One region of the Roseateles sp. DAIF2 genome, then DNA from elsewhere that is predicted to be linked to it. Evidence: riboswitches for the same ligand, from Rfam matches in the RefSeq annotation. Region 1 holds a riboswitch; the other holds the start of a gene.

Region 1 (11,050 bases):
GCGCCCGGCCTCGGCGCCGCGGCCCGGCTCGGCATAGCTCAGGTAGACCCAGGGGCTGCCACTGCCGAAGTCCGGATCGATCGCCACATCCAGCAGCCCGCCCTGCCCGTTGGCATCGACCGCCGGCAGGCCCGTGATCGTCGCCAGGGTGCGGCGCCCGTCGGCCGCCAGGCGCAGCAGGCTGCCGGCCTTCTGCGTCACCAGCATCTCGCCGTTCGGCAGCAGGGCCAGGCCCCAGGGGCTGGACAGGCCGCTGTGCAGGGTGGCGAGCTGCGGCGCGGGGCTGCCGGGAGCGCCCGGCGTACCGCCATCACCGGTCGCGCCGTTGCCACCGCCACCGCAGGCGATGATCACCAGGGCGGCGGCCAGGGCCACCAGGATCAGGTCCGCCTTGCCGAGCGATGCATGCCTTTCTTTCACCATGATGGCGACTCCCGTCTTCACGTCGATGCCGCAGTCTAGTGTGATGTGCGCAGGGCCACCGGAATGCGCTCCGGCGCCTCGGCCGCCACCGCGGCCAGCACCGCCGGCGTGTAGCGCGACAGCGGGATCCACTGCGCGTCATTGCCCCACCAATCGTGGATGCAGCGCAGCAGGAAATCCTCGGTCCAGAAACATTCCCACACCATCATCAGCCCGTCCGCCGTGCGGTAGACCGAGGCCTTGTCGTGCAGCGCCTGCGCATGCACCGGGCGGCCCTGCAGGCTGTGGCGCCAGTAGTCGAGACCATGGCGCTCCAGCAGCGCCGGCCAGTCGGGATGCCCGCCATGCAGGCGTTGCGCATGCTCGAACAGCGCCGCATCGAAGAAGTAGCCGGGGATCAGGCCCAGGTGCACGAAGCTCGCATCGACCGCCCGCCGCAGCACCGCCGCGCGCTCGGCCGCCGGATCCTCGCTGATCAGGTCCTCCAGGTAGAACAGGCAGTCGGCGCCGCCGCTGTCCAGATGGGCCAGCATATAGGCCGGCCGCAGATGGCGCTGGCGCGGCAGGCTGCGATAAAAGCGCGGGCACAGCCGGGTCAGGGCCAGCAGCAGCGCATCATCGCGGCGCAGGGTGGGCGGCACCAGGCGCAGGGTGAACCATTCGTCGACGCTGGCCCGCTCCAGGCAGTCCTGCGCGTCGAGCGGCCGGACATGGCGCGGCGGCGCCGGCCACAGGCGCACCCGCTCGGCGCGCACCACCGAGCGGTCCTGGCACAGCAGGCGCCAGATATCGCCATAGGCCAGCACATGGTCGGCCAGCAGGCCGCGCAGGCGCTGCGGCAGCCAGGCCTCGACGCTGCCGAGCAGGTCCATCTCGCCGCCGTCGCGGCGCGGCTCGTAGGTGGCCATGGCCTCGATCTCGCCGGCATGCAGCATATGGCCGTCGCGGATCAGCACCGTGGTGCGCAGGCGCTGCGCCACATCCAGCCCGCCATGGTTGTCGCGGCCGATCACGCATTCGGCGATATGCGCACAGCCCTCGACGATGATCGCGGCGCCGCCATTGACCAGGGCCCGCGCCATCAGATGGCCGCGCACCGCCAGAAAGGGCGCATCGTTCAGGTCCGCATTGATCAGCGCGCCGTCGATCTGCAGGTCGCCGAGCACCAGCAGGCCGGCGATCCGCTCCGTCTCGGCCAGCGCCCCCTCCGGCAGCACGATGCCCAGCCGCGCGCGCCAGGCCGCATCGCCCCAGCCCTCGGCCCAGTCCAGCCGCAGGGTGGCCGGCAGCACCCAGTCGCCCTCGCAGACCAGCACCGGCCGGTCCGCCAGCTGGTCCAGGTCGAGCAGGCCGGAGGCGCCCAGATTGATCTCGTAACGGGCACCGGCCTCGCGGCAGGTCAGCAGGGAAAACGGAGGCTTGGTCACAACAACCTTCATGCGGGCGGGAGCTATCGCTGTCGCGGCGCATGCTAACGAGGACGCCACATGCCCAAAGTCATGCGGCGGCTGTGCGCCGATTCAGCCCGGCTCGCCGGCCTGCGCGTCGATCACGTAGCCGACGCCGCGCACCGTGCGCACATAGCCGGGCCCGATCTTGCGGCGCAGGTTGGAGATATGCACGTCCAGCGCATTGCTCTCGTTGTTCAGCCCGCCCGGCAGCACGCTTTCCTCCAGCGCGCGGCGCGTGACGACGCGGCCGATGCGCTTGAGCAGCAGGGCCAGCAGCTCGAACTCGCAGCGCGACAGCTCGACCGGCTGGCCGTCCACCGCGGCCCAGCGCATGCCCTCGTGCAGGCTCAGACCGCGCAGATTGACCGTGCCGTCCTCCACCAGCCCGTAGCTGCGCCGCGCCAGCGCGCGCACGCGCGACAGCAGCTCGGCCAGCGCGAAGGGCTTGACCAGGTAATCGTCGGCCCCCTCGTCCAGCCCGCGCAGCCGGTCCGACAGCGCGTCGCGCGCGCTCAGGATCAGCACCGGCAGATTGCTGCGCTCCTGGCGCAAATGCGCCAGGAGCTCCAGCCCATCGCCATCCGGCAGGCCCAGATCGAGCAGCACCATGTCGTAGCTGGGGTCGTCCAGCGCCGTCAGCGCGCTGTCGAGCCGTCGCAGCCACACCACCTCCAGGCCCTGGTCGGCCAGCGCGATGCGCACGCCATTGCCCAGGTCCAGATCGTCCTCCAGCAACAGAACCTTCATGCCCTTTGTCCTTTGCCGTCATCTTCTTCATCGAGCGCGGCGCCGCGAGTATCCGGCAGCCCGCAACAGGCCGATTCAGCAAGGCTTCATTAAGGCCCAAGCCGCGCTTCAGGCGGGCCGCCCAGAGTAGGGACGCTGGCGCTCGCGCGCTGCTTCCGTCACCCGCCTCATGAGCATGCCTGCTGTAGCTTCCCGCCCTTGCAATTCCTTCACCGTGCCGCGCCTGCTGGGCCTGGCCGCCCTGCTGGCGGGCCTCGCCGGCTGCGGCGGCGGCGACGATGAGCGCCCCTACGCCCGGCGCTGCGGCCTGCCGACCACGGAAGCGAGCCGCCTGCCTGCACCGACCGGCGGCAGCTGCGTGGGCAAGGCCGGCTTCCTGGCGCTGGACGGCGCCCGCCTCGACCCCTATGCCGGCAACGGCAGCCCGCGCGAGCTGAGCCTGAAGGTCTGGTACCCGATCCACAGCACGCCCCGCGCGGCGCGCGCGGACTACATGGACGCGCAGGTCTGGTCCGTGGTGCGCCAGGCGGTGCCGGCACTGCCCGCCGCGCAGGCCCCCACCAACGCGCGCAAGGAGGCTTCGCTGAACCAGGGCCGGCGCCATCCGGTGCTTCTGTTCTCGCCGGGCTGGGGCGCCCCCGTCGAGGTCTACAGCAGCTTGCTGGAAGACATGGCCAGCCATGGCTATGTGGTGGTCGCGATCAACCATCCCTATCTGAGCGGCCCGACCCTGCTGTCGGGCGGTCGCCTGGTCGTCAATAACGGCGTCGCCCAGCCGAGCGACGCGAGCATGGCGACGATGGTGGCCGACCAGCGCTTCGTGCTGGATTGGCTGAAGGCGCGCGACGCCGAACCCGCGGGCCACCATCTGCTGGCCGGGCGGCTGGACCTGAGCCGCGTCGGCGCCTACGGCCATTCCTTCGGCGGCTCGGCCGCGCTGCAGACCTCGCGCCAGGACGCCCGCGTGCAGGCCGGGATCGACATCGATGGCTCGGTCTACGGTGAGCGCAAGCAACCCTGGACCAAGCCCTTAATGTTCCTGCTCAGCGAGGACAGCGGCGCCAACGGCGGCACCGTCCCGAGCATCGAGGAAGTCTGGAAGCTGCGCCAGGGGCCGGGCAAGCGTGAGGTGCTGGCCGGCTCCAAGCACAACGGCTTCGCCGACATCAAGTTCCTGCTGGGCTCCCAGCTGGCTCAGGCCCCGGAAGATCTGCGCAGGGAATTCGGCCGCATCGACGCCCAGCAGGCGCTGCGCTGGACGCGCGAGCAAACCCGTGACTTCATGGGCAGCCACCTGCGTCGCTGAACGGGCGAAAGCGCTTACACTGCGCCACGGATTCAGGAGAGTGCCGCGCATCCTCACCCGATGCCGGCCGCCGAAGGCGCAAGCTCCCATACTCGCTCAGGCCCCGTACTGGATCCGCCACAAGCCGAATGCTGGAGAGTGCGCTGCCGCAACGGCAGCGCCACCGAAGGAGCAAGGCGCACACCGGGTGGTGCGCGCCGAATCTCTCAGGTACCAAGGACAGCGGGAGCGGCGCGCGTCAGGCGCATGCACGCTCCCGGTCCATCCCTTGCTCGATGGTGACCGCCCGCATGCCTGCGCCGGCGCACAGCAGGAGCTTGTCTTCATGCATGTCATCGTTCTGGGCGCCGGCATCACCGGCATCACCTCCGCCTGGTATCTGCGCCAGGCCGGCCATGAGGTCACCGTCATCGATCGCCAGCCCGCCGCCGGGCTGGAAACCAGCTATGCCAACGGCGGGCAGATTTCGGTCTCGCATGCCGAACCCTGGGCCAATCCGGGCGCGCCGCTGAAGGTGCTGAAATGGCTGATGAAGGAGGACGCGCCGCTGCTGTTCCGCCTGCGCGCCGATGCCGCCCAATGGCGCTGGGGCCTGGCCTTCCTGCGCGAATGCCTGCCCGGCCGCACCGCCCACAACATCCGCAACATCGTCAGCCTGGGCATGTACAGCCGCGCCAAGCTGCGCGAGCTGCGCGCCGCCACCGGCATCCAGTACGACCAGCGCAGCCAAGGCATCCTGCATTTCTACACCAGCGAGGCCGAGTACGCGGCCGCCCAGGAACCCGCGCGCATCATGCGCGAGCAGGGCTGCGAGCTGGACATGAAGACGCCGGATGAATGCGTCGCGATCGAGCCGGCGCTGGCGCAATGCCGGCACCAGATCGTCGGCGGCAGCATGACGCCCAGCGACGAGTCGGGCGACGCGCACCGCTTCACCCAGGAGCTGGCGCGCCGCTGCGCCGAGGCCGGCGTGCATTTCCGCTACGAGACCCGCCTGCTGGGCATCGAGCGCCGCGGCGACGCGATCGAGCAGATCGTCACCGCCGATGCCGGCGGCCGGGTCGAGCGCCTGCGCGCCGATAGCTATGTGCTGTGCCTGGGCTCGTTCAGCCGCGGCTTCGCGCGCGAGCTGGGGGTCGATCTGAACATCTATCCGGCCAAGGGCTATTCGGTCACCCTGCCGGTCACCTCGGCCGAGCACAGCTACCAGGTCTCGCTGACCGACGACGAGTACAAGCTGGTGTTCTCGCGCCTGGGCGAGCGTCTGCGCATCGCCGGCACCGCCGAACTGAACGGCTACGACAGCTCGCTGAACCTGGCGCGCTGCGAGGCCATCGTGCGCCGCACCCGTGAGCTGTTCCCGCAGATGACCGACGGCAGCGGCGCACAGTACTGGACCGGCCTGCGCCCGGCCACGCCGTCGAACCTGCCCTACATCGGGCGCAGCCGCATCGCCAACCTGTTCCTCAACACCGGCCATGGCACGCTGGGCTGGACCCATGGCTGCGGCTCGGGCGCGGCGATCGCCGACATCGTCGGCGGCCGCCGGCCCGAGTTCGACTATGCCTTCACCGGCCTGGACGAGGGGCAGGTCTTGATGCGCCCGCGCCTGGCCGGCTGAGCGGCGCCGGGGATGCGCGCAAGGCCTCTTGCCGGCCCGGCGCGCATGCCCTACCCTGGGGCCGTCCGGCTTTCCTGCAGGAGCGTGCCATGGCGGATCAGCAGAGTCCCACCAGCCCCGTCCACCCCGGGATCGCCGCGATCCGCACGCTGGCCCTGGTGGGGCCGGCGGGCGCCGGCAAGACCAGCCTGGCCGAGGCCCTTCTGCACCGGGCCGGCGGCATCGCGGCGCCGGGCAGCGTCGAGCGCGGCAACACCGTCAGCGATTTCGACCCGCTGGAGAAGAAGCTGCAGCATTCGCTGCAGTCCAGCCTGCTGCACCTGCGTCACGCCGGCCTGCGCCTGCACCTGATCGACACGCCCGGCGCGCCGGACTTCGTCGGCCAGTCGCTGCCGGCGCTGGAGGCGGTGGAGACCGCGGTGGTGGTGATCAATGCGCAGAACGGCGTCGAGCTGATGGCCTCGCGCATGATGGAGGCGGCGGCGCAGCGCGGCCTGACCCGGCTGATCGTGGTCAACAAGATCGACGCGCCCGGCGTCGACCTGCCGGGCCTGCTGGCCCAGCTGCGCGAGACCTTCGGCCGCGAGTGCCTGCCGCTGAACCTGCCGGCCCAGGGCGCGAGCCGGGTGCAGGACTGCTTCTACTGCCGCGAGGGCGCGACCGACTTCGACTCCGCCGCGGCCGCGCACCAGGCCCTGGTCGAGCAGGTGGTGGAGGTCGATGCGGCCTTCGTCGACCGCTACCTGAACGAGGGCGATGTCGATGCCAGCGAGCTGCATGCACCGCTGGAGCAGGCGTTGCGCGAGGGGCACCTGATCCCGGTCTGCTTCACCTCGGCCAGGAGCGGCGCCGGCGTGGCCGAGCTGCTGGACGTGATCGAGCGCCTGCTGCCGAATCCGGTCGAGGGCAACCCGCCGCAGTTCCTGCGCGGCGAGGGCCCCGACGCGCTGCCGCTGCAGGCCCTGCCCGAGCCCGGCGCCCATGTGCTGGCCCATGTGTTCAAGATCGTCGCCGACCCCTATCTGGGCAAGATGGGCGTGCTGCGCGTGCACCAGGGCACCCTGACCCGCAACAGCCAGCTGCTGGTGGGGCATGCGCGCAAGCCCTTTCGCGTCGGCCATCTGTTCATGCTGCAGGGCAGGGAGCATGTGGAGGTGGACGAGGCCCTGCCCGGCGACCTCTGCGCGATCGCCAAGGTCGAGGAGCTGCATTACGACGCGGTGCTGCACGACGCGCCCGAGGACGAGCATATCCACCTCGCACCGCTGGAGTTCCCGGTGCCGGTGCATGGCCTGGCGATCAGCCCGGCCCGGCATGGCGACGAGCAGCGCCTGTGGGAGATCCTGAGCCGCCTGGTCGACGAGGACCCCTGCCTGAAGGTCGAGCATGCGGCCGCGACCAACGAGACCCTGGTCTACGGCCTGGGCGAGCTGCACCTGCGCCTGCTGCTGGAGCGGCTGCGCGAGACCTACAAGTTCGAGGTCGCGACGCAGCCGCCGCGCGTCGCCTACCGCGAGACCATCTCGGCCCCGGCCGAGGGCCATTACCGCCACAAGAAGCAGAGCGGCGGCGCCGGCCAGTTCGGCGAGGTGTTCCTGCGCGTCGAGCCGCTGGCGCGCGGCGCCGGCTTCGAGTTCGTCGATGCGGTCAAGGGCGGCACCATCCCGGGCCAGTTCATGCCGGCGGTCGAGAAGGGCGTGCGCCAGGCCTGCGCGGCCGGCGTGGTCTCGGGCCACCCGCTGGTGGACCTGCGGGTCACGGTGTTCGACGGCAAGCACCATTCGGTGGACAGCAAGGAGATCGCCTTCGTCACCGCCGGCCGCAAGGCCCTGGTCGCCGCAGTGCGCGAGGCGCGGCCGCTGGTGCTGGAGCCGATCGTCCATGTCGAGATCAGCGCGCCGGCCGGCGCGATGGGCGACATCACCGGCGACCTGGCCTCGCGGCGCGGCCAGGTCAACGGCACGCGCTCGCCGGTGCCCGGCGTGATCGCGGTGCAGGGCCTGGCGCCGCTGGCCGAACTGGCCAGCTACCAGAACCGCCTCAACGCGCTGACCAGCGGCCAGGGGCGCTACACCCTGGAGCTCTCGCATTACGAGCCGGTGCCGCCCAACACCCAGGCGCAGCTGGCCGGGGCCTACAAGCTGCGCGACGAGGAGTAGCGCGGCCGCCTACTTCGGCGCCGAGGCCGCCGCGGCCGCGCGGGCCTGGGCGCGGAACTTCTCCAGCTGGGCCAGCCAGTCGGTCCAGTCCTGTGGGCCGGTCTCGTAGCGTTTCTTCAGATTCGCCAGCACATTGCCCCAGGCGCGGTCGAAGTAGCCATAGGCCTTGTCCCATTCGCCGCCCTCGCCCCAGCCGGTGTGGTGCAGGCGCACCCGCGTCTGGTCCACCCCCATTGGCTCGAAGCGCACGATCACGAAGGTGCGCTGCGCCCGCGCCTCGGGCAGATGGGGCGGCGCGTTCCAGTCGAAGCTGAGCATCTTCCGGGGCTGCAGCGCCATGAAGCGCATCTCGTCGGCGCCCTTCATGCCGGGCTCGGCGCCGGGGTCGATATAGATCTGGAAGGCGCCGCCGACCCGCGGCTCGATCTTCGCGTCGGGCGCGAAGAAGCCGACGATGCCCTCGCGCGTGGTCCAGCTGGCCCAGGCCTGGTCCAGGCTGGCCTTGATGATCACTTCTTTATCAAGACTGCGCTCGGCGGCGCCGGCCTGGGCGGCCAGCAGCAAGCATCCCGAGAGCAGCATTCCCTGCGAAAAAGCGGCAAGACGAGGCATGGCGTTTCTCCTTGGCCGGGGTCCTGGATGAAGGCAGCTTTATCATACGCATATGTCCACCGCCCCCCGGGACGTCGCACAGATCCGTCTGGACAACGCGATGCTCCTGTTTGAAGAGTTCGTCACCGCCACCGTCAAGCATCCGGATGCCGCCGCCCTGCGCGGGCTGGAGCGCCGGTTCGCGGAGCGTTTGCAGATCCAACCGAGTTACTGGAGCCAGATCAAGAGCCGCTCGCGCCAGATCGGCGAACGGCTGGCGCGCCAGTTCGAGCAGCTGAGCCACAAGCCCGCCGGCTGGATGGACCAGGCCCATGGCCCGCAGGCCGCGGGCGCGGCCGCCGGTGCGCAGGAGCCGCCGCCCAGCCTGCCGCAGGACGACGACGAGCGCTTCATCGTCGGTCTGGTGCTGACCTATTACCGCCGCCACCCGCAGCGCGCCCGCACCCGGCTGCTGGACCTGCTGGGCGAGGTGCTGACCCCCGGCGCACCGCCGGCCCCGGCCGCACCGCGTGCGCCGCAGGCGCCCGCCGCCGGTCGCTCGCCCCTGGCCCCCGCTGTTCCCGCCGCGCCCGCGGTGGACGATGCCGTCGACGCCTGGCGCAAGCTGCAGCAGGGCATCGCGCCGCTGAAACCGAAGAAGCGCTGAGACACTGAGGCGCGGGCGTGGGCGGCGTTGCCGTCACCCCTAATTTGTTTATCTCTTCAGATAAAAAGCACTTGCGCAAGATAATCAATCGTTTATCATTTGCGCAAGTTGCGGCGTGGTTCACCGCAACGACACCCCAAACGCCGACAGGCCAACCCATCCGACCCGGCCAGCCGCCGCGCTGATGCAACGACGCCGACTCCCTTGCGGGCCCAGAACCGTGGCCCGAGGGAAGGCGACGCTCTTGTGCATCCGCCGCGCGCCCGCCATTCGCTCAAGAGCCGCCCCGCGGGCTCTGCGTTGATGTTGTTTTGCTTCCGATGACGCTGCCGCGCTGCAGTGGCGCCGCCGCATCGCCCATTGTTCTGCCGCGAGCCCGGCTCGCAAGGAGAGAGTTCATGTCTCAGTTCACCGCTCCCCGGCCGCAGCTCAGCCTGAGCCTGCGCAAGCCGCGCAATCCGCTGGTGGCGCCGAGCCTGCTGCGTCAGGCCGGCCGCCATGACGCCGCGAGCAAGTCGCAGCGCCAGCAAGCCAAGACCGCCCTGCTGAAGGAAGTCCGTCAGCTCGTGCCTCTAGACCGCAGCCCCTGACTCGCGACGCGAGCGGGGCATCCCGACGGGAGAAGAATCATCATGAAACATGTGTATGCGATGGGCCGCCACCCCGAGGCCGCCATCACCGCCGAAGCCTGGCGCCGCGGCCTGGCCAGTACCCTGCGCCGCACCGGCGCCGGCATGCTGCGGCTGGCCGAGCGCCTGGCCCGGGTGCAGGCCCGCCGGCGCCGCGCGCCGGAGCTGGAGTTCTACGCCGAAGCCGGCGCGCCAGAAGGGGCGCTGTATGTCGACGGCCAACTGATCGGCACCCTGCCGGGTGTCACGCGCCTGTGATTCCGGTACTGATGGGCCTGGCGCGGCTGGTCCTGGGCGTCAAGACGGGCGAGATCATGCCGATATACGATCACCATCATCCCGAGGTGATCCTGCATGAACCCGCCCGCTCTTGCCCTGCCGCTGCGCCAGGCCCCGCCCGATCTGGCCGCCTGGACGGCGGCCCTGCGCGATGCGGAGATCCCCGTGCTCGCCACGACGGCCGAATCCTTGGAGCTGATGCGCGCCAATGAGGATGCCTTCGATGCCAACAGCATCGGGGAGATGATCGCCACCGACCCGCTGATGACCCTGAAGGTGCTGGCCCATGCGGCCACGCACCGTTCTGGGCGACTGCTGACCGATGCCGAGACGGTGACGGCGGCGATCGTCTGGATGGGCATCACGCCCTTTTTCGCCGCCTTCGGGCCGCAGCCCACCGTGGAGCAGCGCCTGGCCGACCAGCCGGCGGCGCTGGCCGGGCTGCAGCGCGTGCTGCGCCGCGCCGACCGCGCCGCGCGCTTCGCGCTGGGTTTCGCGGCGCACCGCGCCGACCCGGACGCGGCCGTGATCCACAGCGCCGCCAGCCTGCATGACTTCGCCGAGATGCTGCTGTGGGTGCATGCGCCGGCGCTGGCGCTGGAGATCCGCGCGCGCCAGCAGGCCGACCGCCAGCTGCGCAGCGCCGCGGTGCAGCGCGAGCTGCTGAACATCGAGCTGGCCGACCTCGAGCAGGCCCTGATGAAGACCTGGCATCTGCCCGAGCTGCTGGCCCATATCACCGACGACAAGCGCGGCCTCGACCCGCAGGTGCAGACGGTGCGCCTGGCGGTGCGCCTGGCGCGCCACACGGCCGACGGCTGGGACGATGCTGCGGTGCCGGACGACATCAGCGACATCGCCCAGTTGCTGAACCTGGGCCCGCTGGCCACCGAGCGCCTGCTGCACGAACTCGACTGAAAGAAAGCACGATCTCCCGATGAGCGGACCGACCCTGGACTTCTGGCAGCAGCGCTTCGAGAACGGCGACACCCCCTGGGACCGCGGCGCGGCCCATCCGCAGCTGCAGCGCTGGCTGGACGAGGGCCAGCTGGCGCCGGGCCTTGCCACCCTGGTGCCCGGCTGCGGCCGCGGCCATGAGCTGGTGGCCCTGGGCCGGTCCGGCATCGCCGCCACCGGGCTGGACTATGCGCCGGCCGCGGTGGCGCTGGCGCGCGAG
Region 2 (11,050 bases), 1.9 Mb from region 1:
TCCCTGTCCGCCACCGCCGCGCTGGCCGCCGGCCAATGGCAGCTGGCGATCGAGCGCGCCCAGCATTCGCTGCGCCTGAACCGCCACCACACGTCAACCCTAAGAGTGCTGACGATCGCCCATGTGCAACTGGGAAGAATGCAGGACGCCCGCCAATGGGCGCTGCGCCTGCTCCAGCAGGAGCCGGAGCTGACGATCGCGGGCTACCGCCGGCGCTCGCCCAGCATGGGGCATCCCACCGGCGAGGTCTGGGCCAGCAGCCTGGCCGCGGCCGGCGTGCCGCAGGGCTGAGAGAGAAGACGAAACAACGGGGAGCGGCGCCCAGGCCCGCTCGGGGACCACGGAAAGGACATCACGATGCTGAACCGGCAACGGGGACAGGTGTTGCAGGCCTCCTTCGGCGGCGCCCGCGGCCTGGGTGGCGCGGGCGGGGCAGGCGGCGCCGGGGGCGCGATCGGACTCGGGGGTGCTGGAGGCGCTGGTGGCGCCGGCGGGGCTGGAGGTGCCGGTGGAGCAGGCGGTGCGGGAGGAGCAGGTGGCGCCGGGGGTGCGGCGAGCGACAGCGGCCTGGATATCGGCGGCGCGATCACCAGCCGCGACGGCATCGTCGATGCCTTCGATCCCAGCGCGCTGCAGTCGCCCACGCTCGGCCCCCTCGATGCGGTGCTCCCGATCAAGCGCTGGGAGCCCTGGATCCGCGCCAATCTGTTCGACACGGAACTGACGCGCGGCCTTGAGTACGAAGTGGTCGGCGAGCATGGCCTGCGGCTGCAGCTGGCCTGCGGCGGCGGGCCGCTGGTCACCCTGTTCCGCCCGGACGCCCCGGCCTCGATGGCGCGCCAGGTGGAACTGGTGGCCGAGTACGCGGCGCTGCGCGAGGACCGCGCCGCCGAGATCCTGTCTCAGGTGCCGCAGCTGGCGACCTACTGGGCCTCGGTGGTCGGCCTGCATCCGAACCGCACGCCGCGCACCCTGGAGCTGCTGGGCGCGGTGGTGCGGCTGGCGATCTCGGTTGAGATGCGCTTCAAGCATGCCTTCGCCTTCCCGCGGCCGATGCAGTACTCGGCCCAGATCCAGCCGATGATCCTGACGCCGCAGCACAGCTCCTACCCCAGCGGCCATTCGACCGAGGCCCATGCGGTGGCCTATACCCTGCTGCACCTACTGGGCGACTCGCAGACCAGTCTGCGCGGCCGCACCCTGCTGCGCCTGGCCCAGCGCATCGCGATCAACCGCACCGTTGCCGGCGTGCATTTCCCGATCGACAGCCGCTGTGGCCGGGTGCTGGGCATGGGCCTGGCCGGCTATGTGGCGGCGCGCTGCACCGGCCCGTCGACGGCCTTGACCCATCTGACCTTCAGCCCGACGCCGGAGGCCATGGACGCGGACTTCATGCTGCAGCCGCCGGGGCAGGCCGCGCTGGGTATCGGCGAGCAGGCCGGCCCCGCCAACCCCTGGAGCGGCGATGCGGCCCAGGACCTGCTGGCCTGGCTCTGGGACGAGGCCAAGCAGGAGCTGCCATGAGCGGGCTCGCCTGGCACGCGCTGCCCGCGCGCGCCCGCGCCCCGGCCCTGGACCCGCGCCATGACGCCTTCGCCGGCTGGGCCGAGGCCACCGACTTCAACGATGCCCAGCTGCCCGGCCGCTCGGGGCCGCCCCAGGCCCTGTGGCTGATGCTGGAGCTGCGGGAACCGGCGCCCGACCAGCTCGACCCGCCCTGCGCCTGGCTGCATCAGAGGGCCGCCGAGCTGCCCCCGAACTGGCTGCGCCTGCCCGACAGCTATGCCCAGCCGCTGCTCGGCCTGGAAAGCCTGCGCTTTTGCACCGCGCTGGCCAACCCCGATTTCATCCGGGCGCTGGGCGATGCCGGGCGGCTCGCGAGCCAGCCGGCGGATCTGCGCGAGCGCCTGCTGGAGATCCGCGCCGCGATCGACCGCTACGAGATCGCGCTGGAGGGCGACTGGTGGGAGGCCGCGACCGCCTGGGAGACGCTGCCGCGCGTGCCCGGCGATCCCCTCGTCCCGCTGGTGATCGGCATCATCGACGACGGCCTGCCCTTCGCCCATCAGCGCCTGAGCTGGCGCGCGGCCGATGGCAGCCGCCACAGCCGCTTCCTGTCCCTGTGGAACCTGGCCGCCCGCGGCGCCCCGGACCCGCAATGGGGCAGCGGCGAGGTGCTGGACCAGGCGCGGCTCGACCAGGCGATCGCGCTGGCCAGCGACGCGGCCGGCCATGTCGACGAGGACGCCGCCTACGCGCTGCTGGACATGGGGCGCCTGCTGCGGCATCGCGCCACTCATGGCGCCCATGTGGCCGACCTGGCCTGCGGCATGCCGCCGCCCGCGCAGGCCCAGCATGGGCCGGCCATCGTCGGCGTGCAGCTGCGGCCGATGGAGTCAACCCTGTGCATCTCCGCCGGCGCCCATCTGTTCGATGCGCTGCGCTTCGTGGTCGAGCGCGCCGACCGCGCCGGCGCGGAACGCATCGTCGTCAATGCCAGCCTCGGCAATATCGCCGGGCCGCACAACGGCTCCTCGATGTTCGAGGCGGCGGTCGACGCCCTGATCGCGCTGCGGCGCCGGCCCGGCCTGACTCCCGTCGAGCTGGTGCTGCCGGAGGGCAACAGCCATCTGTCGCGCTGCCATGCCCGAGCCCGGCTGGAGGCGACAAAGGGCATGGCGCTGCAATGGCGGCTACGCCCCGACGACGGCACCTCCAGCTACCTCGAGACATGGCTGCTGCCCGAACAAGCTGGCGCCATCGCGATGGACTGGCGCCTGACGCCGCCCGGCGGCCCGGCGCTGGACCTGAGCTTCACCTTGCCGCCTAGCGCGGCGACGCCGGCGCAGGAATGGGCGCTGCGCGATGCCGAGGGCCGGACCCTGGCGCTGTTCGGTCTGCATCCGGACCCGGCCAACGGCAACCATGCGCTGGGCCTGCTGACGGTGGCGCCGACCGCGCCCTACGGCCCCTGGACCTATGCCGCGCCGTCCGGCGCCTGGGCGCTGGACCTGCGCCAGCACGCGGGCAGCGCGCCCCTGGCCTGCAGCGTCTATTCGCAGCGCGACGAGAAGTCCTTCGGCCATCCCGGTCGCGGCCGCCAGGCGGTGCTGGAGGACAAGGGCTGCGACCAGGTCTATGACGAGCTGGGCTGGCCGCGGCTTCAGGACCGGGGCGATTGCCTGATCCGCCGTGCCGGCTCGATCAACGCGCTGGCCTGCGGCACGCAGGTCGAGGTGGTCGGCGGTCTGACGCGGCAACCGGACGGCAGCCTGGCGCCGGCGCCCTACTCCTCGGTCGGCCTGCCGAGCGATCCGCGGGCTAACCTGCGCAAGCTGGCGATCAGCGAGGATTCGCCGGTGCTGCGCGGCATCCATGCCGCGGGCTGTCGCAGCGGCAGCGTCGTGGCCCTGAGCGGCACCAGCATGGCCGCCCCGCAGCATGCGCGCCGGCTCGGCCAATCGGCCGCGGCCAAGGCCGCGGTGCCGCCGCTGGCGCTCGATCACAACGGGGTGGCACGGTCCTTCGTCGAGCCCGACGCCGAGCAGGAACGCCGCTCGGCGCTGCGTCGCGGCAAGCCCTGAGCCGGCTTTCCACTTCGCTTCAGCCGGCCTTGCGGAACTGCAGATCGACCCGCAGCCCGCCCAGCGCCTCCGAGCGCTCCAGCCGCAGGCCGGCGCCATGCCGGTCCGCAATGGTCTTGACGATGGCCAGGCCCAGGCCGCTGCCGGTGGCGCGGCCCTGGGCCTCGCCGCTGCGGTAGAAGCGGTCGAACACGCGCTCGCGCTCCTCGGCCGGGATGCCGGGGCCGCTGTCCTCGATGCGCAGCCGCGCCTGCGGGCCCTCGTCGAGCAGCAGCACGTCGACCTTGCCGCCCTCCGGCGTGTACTTGATCGCGTTGTCCAGCAGATTGCGCAGCAGCACGGCCAGCGCCTCGCCCTGCCCCTGGATCTGCACCGCATCGGCGCGCAGCAGGCCCAGGTCGATGCCGCGCGCCTGCGCCGCCGCGACCTGCTCGCCCAGCACCCGGCGCAGCAGCGGCTCCAGCGCCAGCGGCTGCAGCTGCGCGCCCTCCGGCGCCTCCTGGCGCGCCAGCAGCAGCAGCTGTTCGACCAGATGGCTGGCCCGCTCGACGCCGGCGGCCAGCCGGGTCCGGGCCTGGCCGCGCGCCGCCTCGTCGGCCCCGGCGCGCGCCAGGCCCTCGACCTGCAGCTTCAGCGCGGTCAGCGGCGAGCGCAGCTCATGGGCCGCGTCGGCGACGAAATGGCGCTGCGTCTCGAAGGCCTGACGCATCCGCAGCAGCAGCGAATTCAGCTCGCGCACCATCGGCCGGATCTCGACCGGCAAGCCCTCCTCGCCGACCGGCGACAGGTCCTCCGCCGCGCGCTCGGACAGCTGGCGCCGCACCCGCTCGACCGGCGCCAGCGAGCGGCTGATCACCCAGCCGACCACCAGCAGCAGCAGCGGCAGCACGATCGCGATCGGCGTCACCGTGCGCCAGGCCAGGCGGCTGGCCAGGCGCTCGCGCACCGCCAGCTCCTGGGCCACCTGCACCACCTGGCCGCCGGCCTGCATCGACAGCACGCGGTAGAGCTTGCCGTCGTCGCCCCGCACATCGGCAAAACCCATCACCGCGCGCTGCGGCAGGCGCGCGCGCGGCTGGGCAAAGAGCTGCAGGCCGTCGACGCTCCAGCCCTGGATCACCAGCTCCAGCTCCTCGGGCATCGAATGGCCGATGCCGGGCCGCGCGCCGCTCATCGACAGCGCGGTCTGCTGCATCTGGTAGTCGAAGATCGCGTCGGCCTCCTGCAGCGCGGTGTGATAGGCGCTGCCGCCCTGCAGCAACGCGGCCAGGCTGACCGCGCCGAACAGGAACCACATCAGCCGGCGCTTCAGCGAGGGGCCCATGGCCATCACGCGAGCAATACCGCCGCTCATTGCTTGGGCACCATATAGCCGAGGCCGCGCACGTTCTGGATCAGCGCCGCGCCCAGCTTCTTGCGCAGGCCATGGATATAGACCTCGACCGCATTGCTGGAGACCTCGTCCTTCCAGCCATAGAGCTTTTCCTCCAGTTGCTGGCGCGACAGCACCAGCCCCGGGCGCGCCAGCAGCGGCTCCAATACCGCCCATTCGCGCGCCGACAGCACGACCGACTGGCCGTTGACCATGGCCTCATGGGTGGCGGGGTTCAGGCTGATGCCCATATGCTCGTAGATCGGCTCGCCGCGGCCGCTGGCGCGGCGCAGCAGCGCGCGGATGCGCGCCAGCAGCTCGTCCAGCTCGAAGGGCTTCAGCACATAGTCGTCGGCGCCGGCGTCCAGCCCCTCGACGCGCTGGCTCAGCGCATCGCGCGCGGTCGCGATCAGCACCGGCAGCTGCTGCTTGCGCGCGCGCAAGGCGCGCAGCACCGACAGGCCGTCGCGCTTGGGCAGGCCCAGGTCGAGCAGCAGCAGGTCGTAGTTCTGGGTCTGCAAGGCGGTATCGGCCAGCTCGCCGTCCTTGACCCAGTCCACCGCATAGCTTTCGGCGCGCAGCAGGTCCAGCAGCTGCTCGCCGATCATCGGATCGTCTTCCACCAGCAATAAACGCATCGGCCGATTGTCTCAGCCGGCGGCGGCGTCCGACTTAGACGAGGCTTAGGAGCGGGTCAGGCCTTCAGCTTGAGCATATGCACCACCACGCGGGCGGTGGTCATCTCCGATTCGACGAAGCTGCGGAAGTCACTGCCGGAGCGGTAGGTCGACAGCCAGTCGTTGCGGCGCACCAGGTCGGCCCATTCGTTGGAGCGGGCAACACGTTCCAGCAGGCTGGCCATGGCCTGGGTCTGGCCCTCGTTGAGGCCGGAGGGCGCGAACACGCCGCGCCAGTTGGCCAGTTCGGTGTCGATGCCGCCCTCGCGCAGCGCCGGCAGGCCGTAGCGGCCGCGCCGCGAGCTGACCGCCAGCACGCGGATCGTGCCGGACGCCATCGCGCCGCGGAATTCGCTGTAGCCGGAGATGCCCAGCTGCGCCTTGCCCTCGGTCAGCGCGCGCACCGCATCGCCGCCGCTGCTGGTCGGCAGGTAGCTGAAGTTGTCGGGGTTGCCGCGGCTGGCGCGCAGCATCATGCCCAGCAGCATATGGTCGACGCCGCCGGCCGAGCCGCCGACCACGGTGGCCTTGAAGTCCGGTAAGGCCAGGCGCGCGGCCAGGTCCTTCAGGGTGCGGATCGGCGAGGCCGCCGGCACCGCCACCACCATGAAGTCGCTGGTCAGCCCGGCGATCGGGTTGACCTGGCTCAGGTCGACCTTGGGCCGCTGCAGCGCGATGCCGCCGAGCAGCACCATGCCGGCCACCATCAGGGTGTTGGGCGCACTCGGATAGCGCTCGACGAACTGGGCCAGGCCCAGGGTGCCGGCCTTGCCGCCGATGTTCTCGTACTGGATGCGGTCCACCAACTTGGCGGTCTGCATCGCGGTGCCCAGCGCGCGGCCGGTCTGGTCCCAGCCGCCCCCCGGGTTGGCCGGGATGACGATGCGCAGCTCCGGCAGGGTCTCGAACTTCTGGGCCCGGGCCCCGGCACCGCACAGGGCGGCGGCAGCCCCCAGCAGCACATGACGACGATCCACCATCTTGCCCACCTCCCTGGTTTGTCTGATGTGGCGGGAGTCTAGGGGGCCCACCGCGCTTGCGCACCTGCGACGACCGCACCGTCGCGGTGCAAAGTGTGCGATTTGCCGCGATTCAAACCCGACGAAAGTCACTTGCGTCGCGCATGGGCGACTCCTTGATCACTCCATGTCGCCGACGATCGCGCTGATCTGGCCCTCGGTCGTCAGCTTCGGCTGCGCGCGCTGCAGCTCCGGGCTCATGCGCAGCGCGATCTGGCCCTTGGCGTCCGCCTTGTAGGTCTTGGCCCCCTCCGGCAGATGCACCACCAGGGCACAGGGCGGCGCGGCGCTGGCGCAGCGGAACACCATGCTGTGCACCTTGGGCGCCAGCAGGCTGAGCATGCCGGCCTGGCGCTTGATGAAGCCGTTCATTTGCGTGGCGGAGCGCTGCAGGTCGGCATAGTCGAACTGGCGCGGATCCGGCACCTTGGCGACCAGGTCGATATTGAGGTCCAGATCGTCCTCCGGCCGGTCCGCCTGCACCACCGGATCGAAGCCCGGCTTGGCCAGGCCCGCCGGGCGCTCGAAGCTGCCGTCCGCGCGCAGCGGCAGCTCGACCCGCTGGCCCTGGTCCTGGTACCAGACCTTCACCACGGTGCCGGGGGTCTTGCTGACCAGGGTGTGGCGCAGCGCGATCGCGTCACGCTCGCCGCTGGGCAGGCGCTCCAGCTGGGCGGCGGCCTCAAACAGCTTGCTGGCGGGCATCTGGGCATTCGGCACGGCCTGCGCGGCTACGGCCAGCAGCAGGGAAGAAGACAAGAGGACGGAAGCACGGATCGGCATGAGGACTCCTGAATAGGGCAGATGTGAGGCAAACCGGCCCAGTCTGCGCAGCCGGGCTGAAGCGCGGCTGAGCCCTGCATGAAGCGAGGATGAAGAAAAGGCGGCGACAGGGCCGTGCGGCGACTTCGCCCCGGGCAGCCCAAACCCTGGCTACAATGCCGCCCGTCAGGAGAGAGCTTCCCAGCCGGAAGCCGCCGAAGGCGCAGTGGCACTGGTGATCCCACGCTGCGAACGCTCAGGCAAAAGGACTGACAAAACGCCCATAACCGGGCGTTCCTCACTGGAGAGAGGCGGGCCATCGAGTCCGTCCACCGAAGGGGCAAGCCGTTGGCGATCGGTCAGCGGCCAATCTCTCAGGTAAAGCGGACAGCGAGGGCATATCCCCCCACTCCACCCGGAGTGGGTCTGTCGAATGCCCTCGGAGCCTGGTCCATGTCCGCAGCCCCCCACAACGAATCCCTGAAGACCACCCCGCTGCACGCGCTGCACCTGGAACTCGGCGCCAAGATGGTGCCCTTCGGCGGCTACGACATGCCGGTCCAGTACCCGGCGGGCCTGATGGCCGAGCACAAGCACACCCGCGCCGCCGCCGGCCTGTTCGACGTCTCGCACATGGGTCAGGTGCGCCTGGTCGGCGCCGATGCCGCCGCCGCGCTGGAGACCCTGGTGCCGGTCGACATCGTCGACCTGGGCATGCTCAAGCAGCGCTACGCCCTCTTCACCGACGAGAACGGCGGCATCCTGGACGACCTGATGGTCTGCCGCCGCCCGGACGACCTGTTCGTGGTCGTCAACGCCGGCTGCAAGGAACAGGACATCGCCCATCTGCAGGCCAAGATCGGCGGCCGTTGCGAGGTCATCCCGATGCCCGAGCAGGCCCTGCTGGCCCTGCAGGGCCCCGAGGCCGTCACCGCGCTGGCGCGCCTGAACCCCGACGTCAGGCAGTTGGTGTTCATGACCGGCGGCTTCTTCGAGCTGGACGGCATCCCGACCTTCGTGACCCGCTCGGGCTATACCGGCGAGGACGGCTTCGAGATCTCGGTGCACCAGGACCAGGCCGTCGCGCTGGCGCGCAAGCTGCTGGCCCAGGCCGAGGTCAAGCCGATCGGCCTGGGCGCGCGCGATTCGCTGCGCCTGGAGGCCGGCCTGTGCCTGTACGGCCATGACATCGACACCACGACCACCCCGGTCGAGGGCGCGCTGACCTGGGCGATCCAGAAGGTGCGCCGCGCCGGCGGCGCGCGCGCCGGCGGCTACCCCGGCGCCGCGGTGATCGACCAGCAGTTCGCCGAGGGCGCCGCGAAAAAGCGCGTCGGCCTGGTCAGCAACGAGCGCATGCCGGTGCGCGAGGGCGCCAAGCTGGTCGACGCCAGCGGCGCCGAGGTCGGCACCGTCACCAGCGGCACCGTCGGCCCGACGGTCGGCAAACCGGTGGCCCTGGCCTATGTCGGCGCCGCCCATGCCGCGCTGGGCACCGAGCTGTTCGCGCTGGTGCGCGACAAGCGCACCCCGATGACCGTGTCCGCCACGCCCTTCACGCCGAACCGCTACTACCGCGGTTAAAGCGCCCAAGAAACACAACCCTTCCCCAACGGAGCAAGAGCCCATGAGCACCATCAAGTACACCGCCGACCACGAATGGGTCCAGATCGAAGCCGACGGCACGGTCGTCGTGGGCATCACGGTCCACGCGCAGGACGCGCTGGGCGACGTGGTGTTCGTCGACCTGCCCGAAGTCGGCAAGAGCTTTGCGACCAAGGAAGTGGCCGGCGTGGTCGAATCCGTCAAGGCCGCCGCCGACGTCTACATGCCGGTCGCCGGCGAGATCACCGAGGTCAACGAGGACCTGCGCAACGATCCCTCGCTGGCCAACAGCGACCCGCTCAAGAGCGGCTGGTTCTTCAAGGTCAAGCTGGCGAACAGCGCCGAGCTGGACGGCCTGATGGACGCCACGGCCTACGACGAGCTGGTCAAGAACAGCTGAGCCTTAACTCCATCCAGCAGTAGCAGTAAGGACGGGCACGTCATGTGCCCGTCGTCGTATTCCAAGGAACTTCCATGTTGATGTCTGCGCTCAAGCCCCTGACCGAGCTCGAAAACGCCGCCGAATTCCAGGCCCGCCATATCGGCCCCGACGCCGCCGACGAGGTCGGCATGCTCTCCGTGATCGGCCAGGCCTCGCGCCGCGCGCTGATCGAGGCCATCGTGCCGGCCAGCATCAAGCGCTCGCAGGGCATGGCCCTGCCGGCCGCGGTGACCGAGGCGCAGGCGCTGGCCGAGCTGAAGGCGCTGGCTTCGCAGAACAAGGTGCTGAAGAGCTATATCGGCCAAGGCTACTTCGGCACGCTGACCCCCGGCGTGATCCTGCGCAACATCCTGGAGAACCCCGCCTGGTACACCGCCTACACGCCCTACCAGGCCGAGATTTCGCAAGGCCGCATGGAGGCCCTGGTCAACTTCCAGACCATGGTGACCGACCTGACCGGCATGGCCATCGCCAACAGTTCGATGCTGGACGAGGCCACCTCCGCCGCCGAGGCGATGACCCTGGCCGCCCGCGTGGGCAAGAGCAAGAGCCTGGTGTTCTTCGTCGCCGACGACGTGCTGCCGCAGACCCTGGAAGTGGTGAACACCCGCGCCAAGCCGCTGGGCATCACGGTGCAGGTCGGCCGCGCCGAGGACGCCGGCAAGACCGAATGCTTCGCCGCGCTGGTGCAGTACCCCGGCGTCAATGGCCAGCTGCGCGCGCTCAAGCCGATCGCCGACGCGGTCCATGCCCAGGGCGGCCTCTTGATCGCCGCGGCCGACCTGCTGGCCCTGACCCTGATCCAGTCGCCCGGTGAACAGGGCGCCGACATCGCGGTGGGCACGACCCAGCGCTTCGGCATGCCGATGGGCGCCGGCGGCCCGCATGCCGCCTACATGGCCTGCAAGGACGAGTTCAAGCGCAGCCTGCCGGGCCGCCTGGTTGGCATCAGCGTCGACTCGCATGGCAACCCCGCCTACCGCCTGGCGCTGCAGACACGCGAGCAGCATATCCGCCGCGAGAAGGCCACCTCCAACATCTGTACCGCCCAGGTGCTGCCGGCCGTCGTCGCCAGCATGTACGCGGTCTACCATGGCCCGCAGGGCCTCAAGCGCATCGCCCAGCGCGTCGCCAGCTATGCCGCGATCCTGGCCCAGGGCCTGAAGGGCCTGGGCTGGAGCGTGCTGAACGAGGCCAGCGCCTTCGACACCCTGCACATCGCCACCGGCGCCAAGACCGAGCAGATCCTGGCCGCGGCCGTCACCGCCGGCATGAACCTGCGCCGCGCGGGCGCCGACAGCGTCAGCGCCTCGCTGGACGAGACCACCACCCGCAAGGACCTGCTGGCCCTGCTGTCGGTGTTCGCCGAGGGCAAGACCACCCTGCCCGGCTTCGAGAGTTTCGAGAAGGGCGTCGCGCCGCTGATCCCGGCCGAGCTGGCCCGCTCCAGCGCCTACCTGACGCATCCGGTCTTCAACACGCACCACTCGGAAACCGAGATGCTGCGCTATCTGCGCGCCCTGGCCGACAAGGACCTGGCGCTGGACCGCTCGATGATCCCGCTGGGCTCCTGCACGATGAAGCTCAAC

The links. Region 1 has a riboswitch for glycine ahead of G8A07_RS24565 (D-amino acid dehydrogenase). Riboswitches for the same ligand answer to the same signal wherever they lie in the genome.
Region 2: it holds a riboswitch for glycine, as region 1 does, so the genes downstream of both, gcvT (glycine cleavage system aminomethyltransferase GcvT) here and G8A07_RS24565 (D-amino acid dehydrogenase) in region 1, are expected to answer to the same signal.

Annotation. Positions count from the first base shown of each region.
Region 1 is NZ_CP049919.1:5,331,627-5,342,676, forward strand. Features, by position in the region: gene G8A07_RS24545 (PQQ-dependent sugar dehydrogenase) at 1-423, opposite strand, end outside; gene G8A07_RS24550 (hypothetical protein) at 459-1,850, opposite strand; gene G8A07_RS24555 (response regulator) at 1,944-2,621, opposite strand; gene G8A07_RS24560 (hypothetical protein) at 2,791-3,927, shown strand; glycine riboswitch at 3,951-4,048, shown strand; glycine riboswitch at 4,049-4,160, shown strand; gene G8A07_RS24565 (D-amino acid dehydrogenase) at 4,253-5,548, shown strand; gene fusA (elongation factor G) at 5,638-7,707, shown strand; gene G8A07_RS24575 (SRPBCC domain-containing protein) at 7,717-8,319, opposite strand; gene G8A07_RS24580 (hypothetical protein) at 8,372-8,965, shown strand; gene G8A07_RS24585 (hypothetical protein) at 9,364-9,555, shown strand; gene G8A07_RS24590 (hypothetical protein) at 9,598-9,852, shown strand; gene G8A07_RS24595 (HDOD domain-containing protein) at 9,949-10,791, shown strand; gene G8A07_RS24600 (methyltransferase domain-containing protein) at 10,811-11,050, shown strand, end outside.
Region 2 is NZ_CP049919.1:3,411,886-3,422,935, forward strand. Features, by position in the region: gene G8A07_RS15765 (tetratricopeptide repeat protein) at 1-291, shown strand, start outside; gene G8A07_RS15770 (phosphatase PAP2 family protein) at 358-1,524, shown strand; gene G8A07_RS15775 (hypothetical protein) at 1,521-3,584, shown strand; gene G8A07_RS15780 (ATP-binding protein) at 3,604-4,938, opposite strand; gene G8A07_RS15785 (response regulator) at 4,935-5,594, opposite strand; gene G8A07_RS15790 (tripartite tricarboxylate transporter substrate binding protein) at 5,651-6,613, opposite strand; gene G8A07_RS15795 (DUF2987 domain-containing protein) at 6,773-7,435, opposite strand; glycine riboswitch at 7,592-7,696, shown strand; glycine riboswitch at 7,706-7,815, shown strand; gene gcvT (glycine cleavage system aminomethyltransferase GcvT) at 7,868-8,998, shown strand; gene gcvH (glycine cleavage system protein GcvH) at 9,042-9,419, shown strand; gene gcvP (aminomethyl-transferring glycine dehydrogenase) at 9,494-11,050, shown strand, end outside.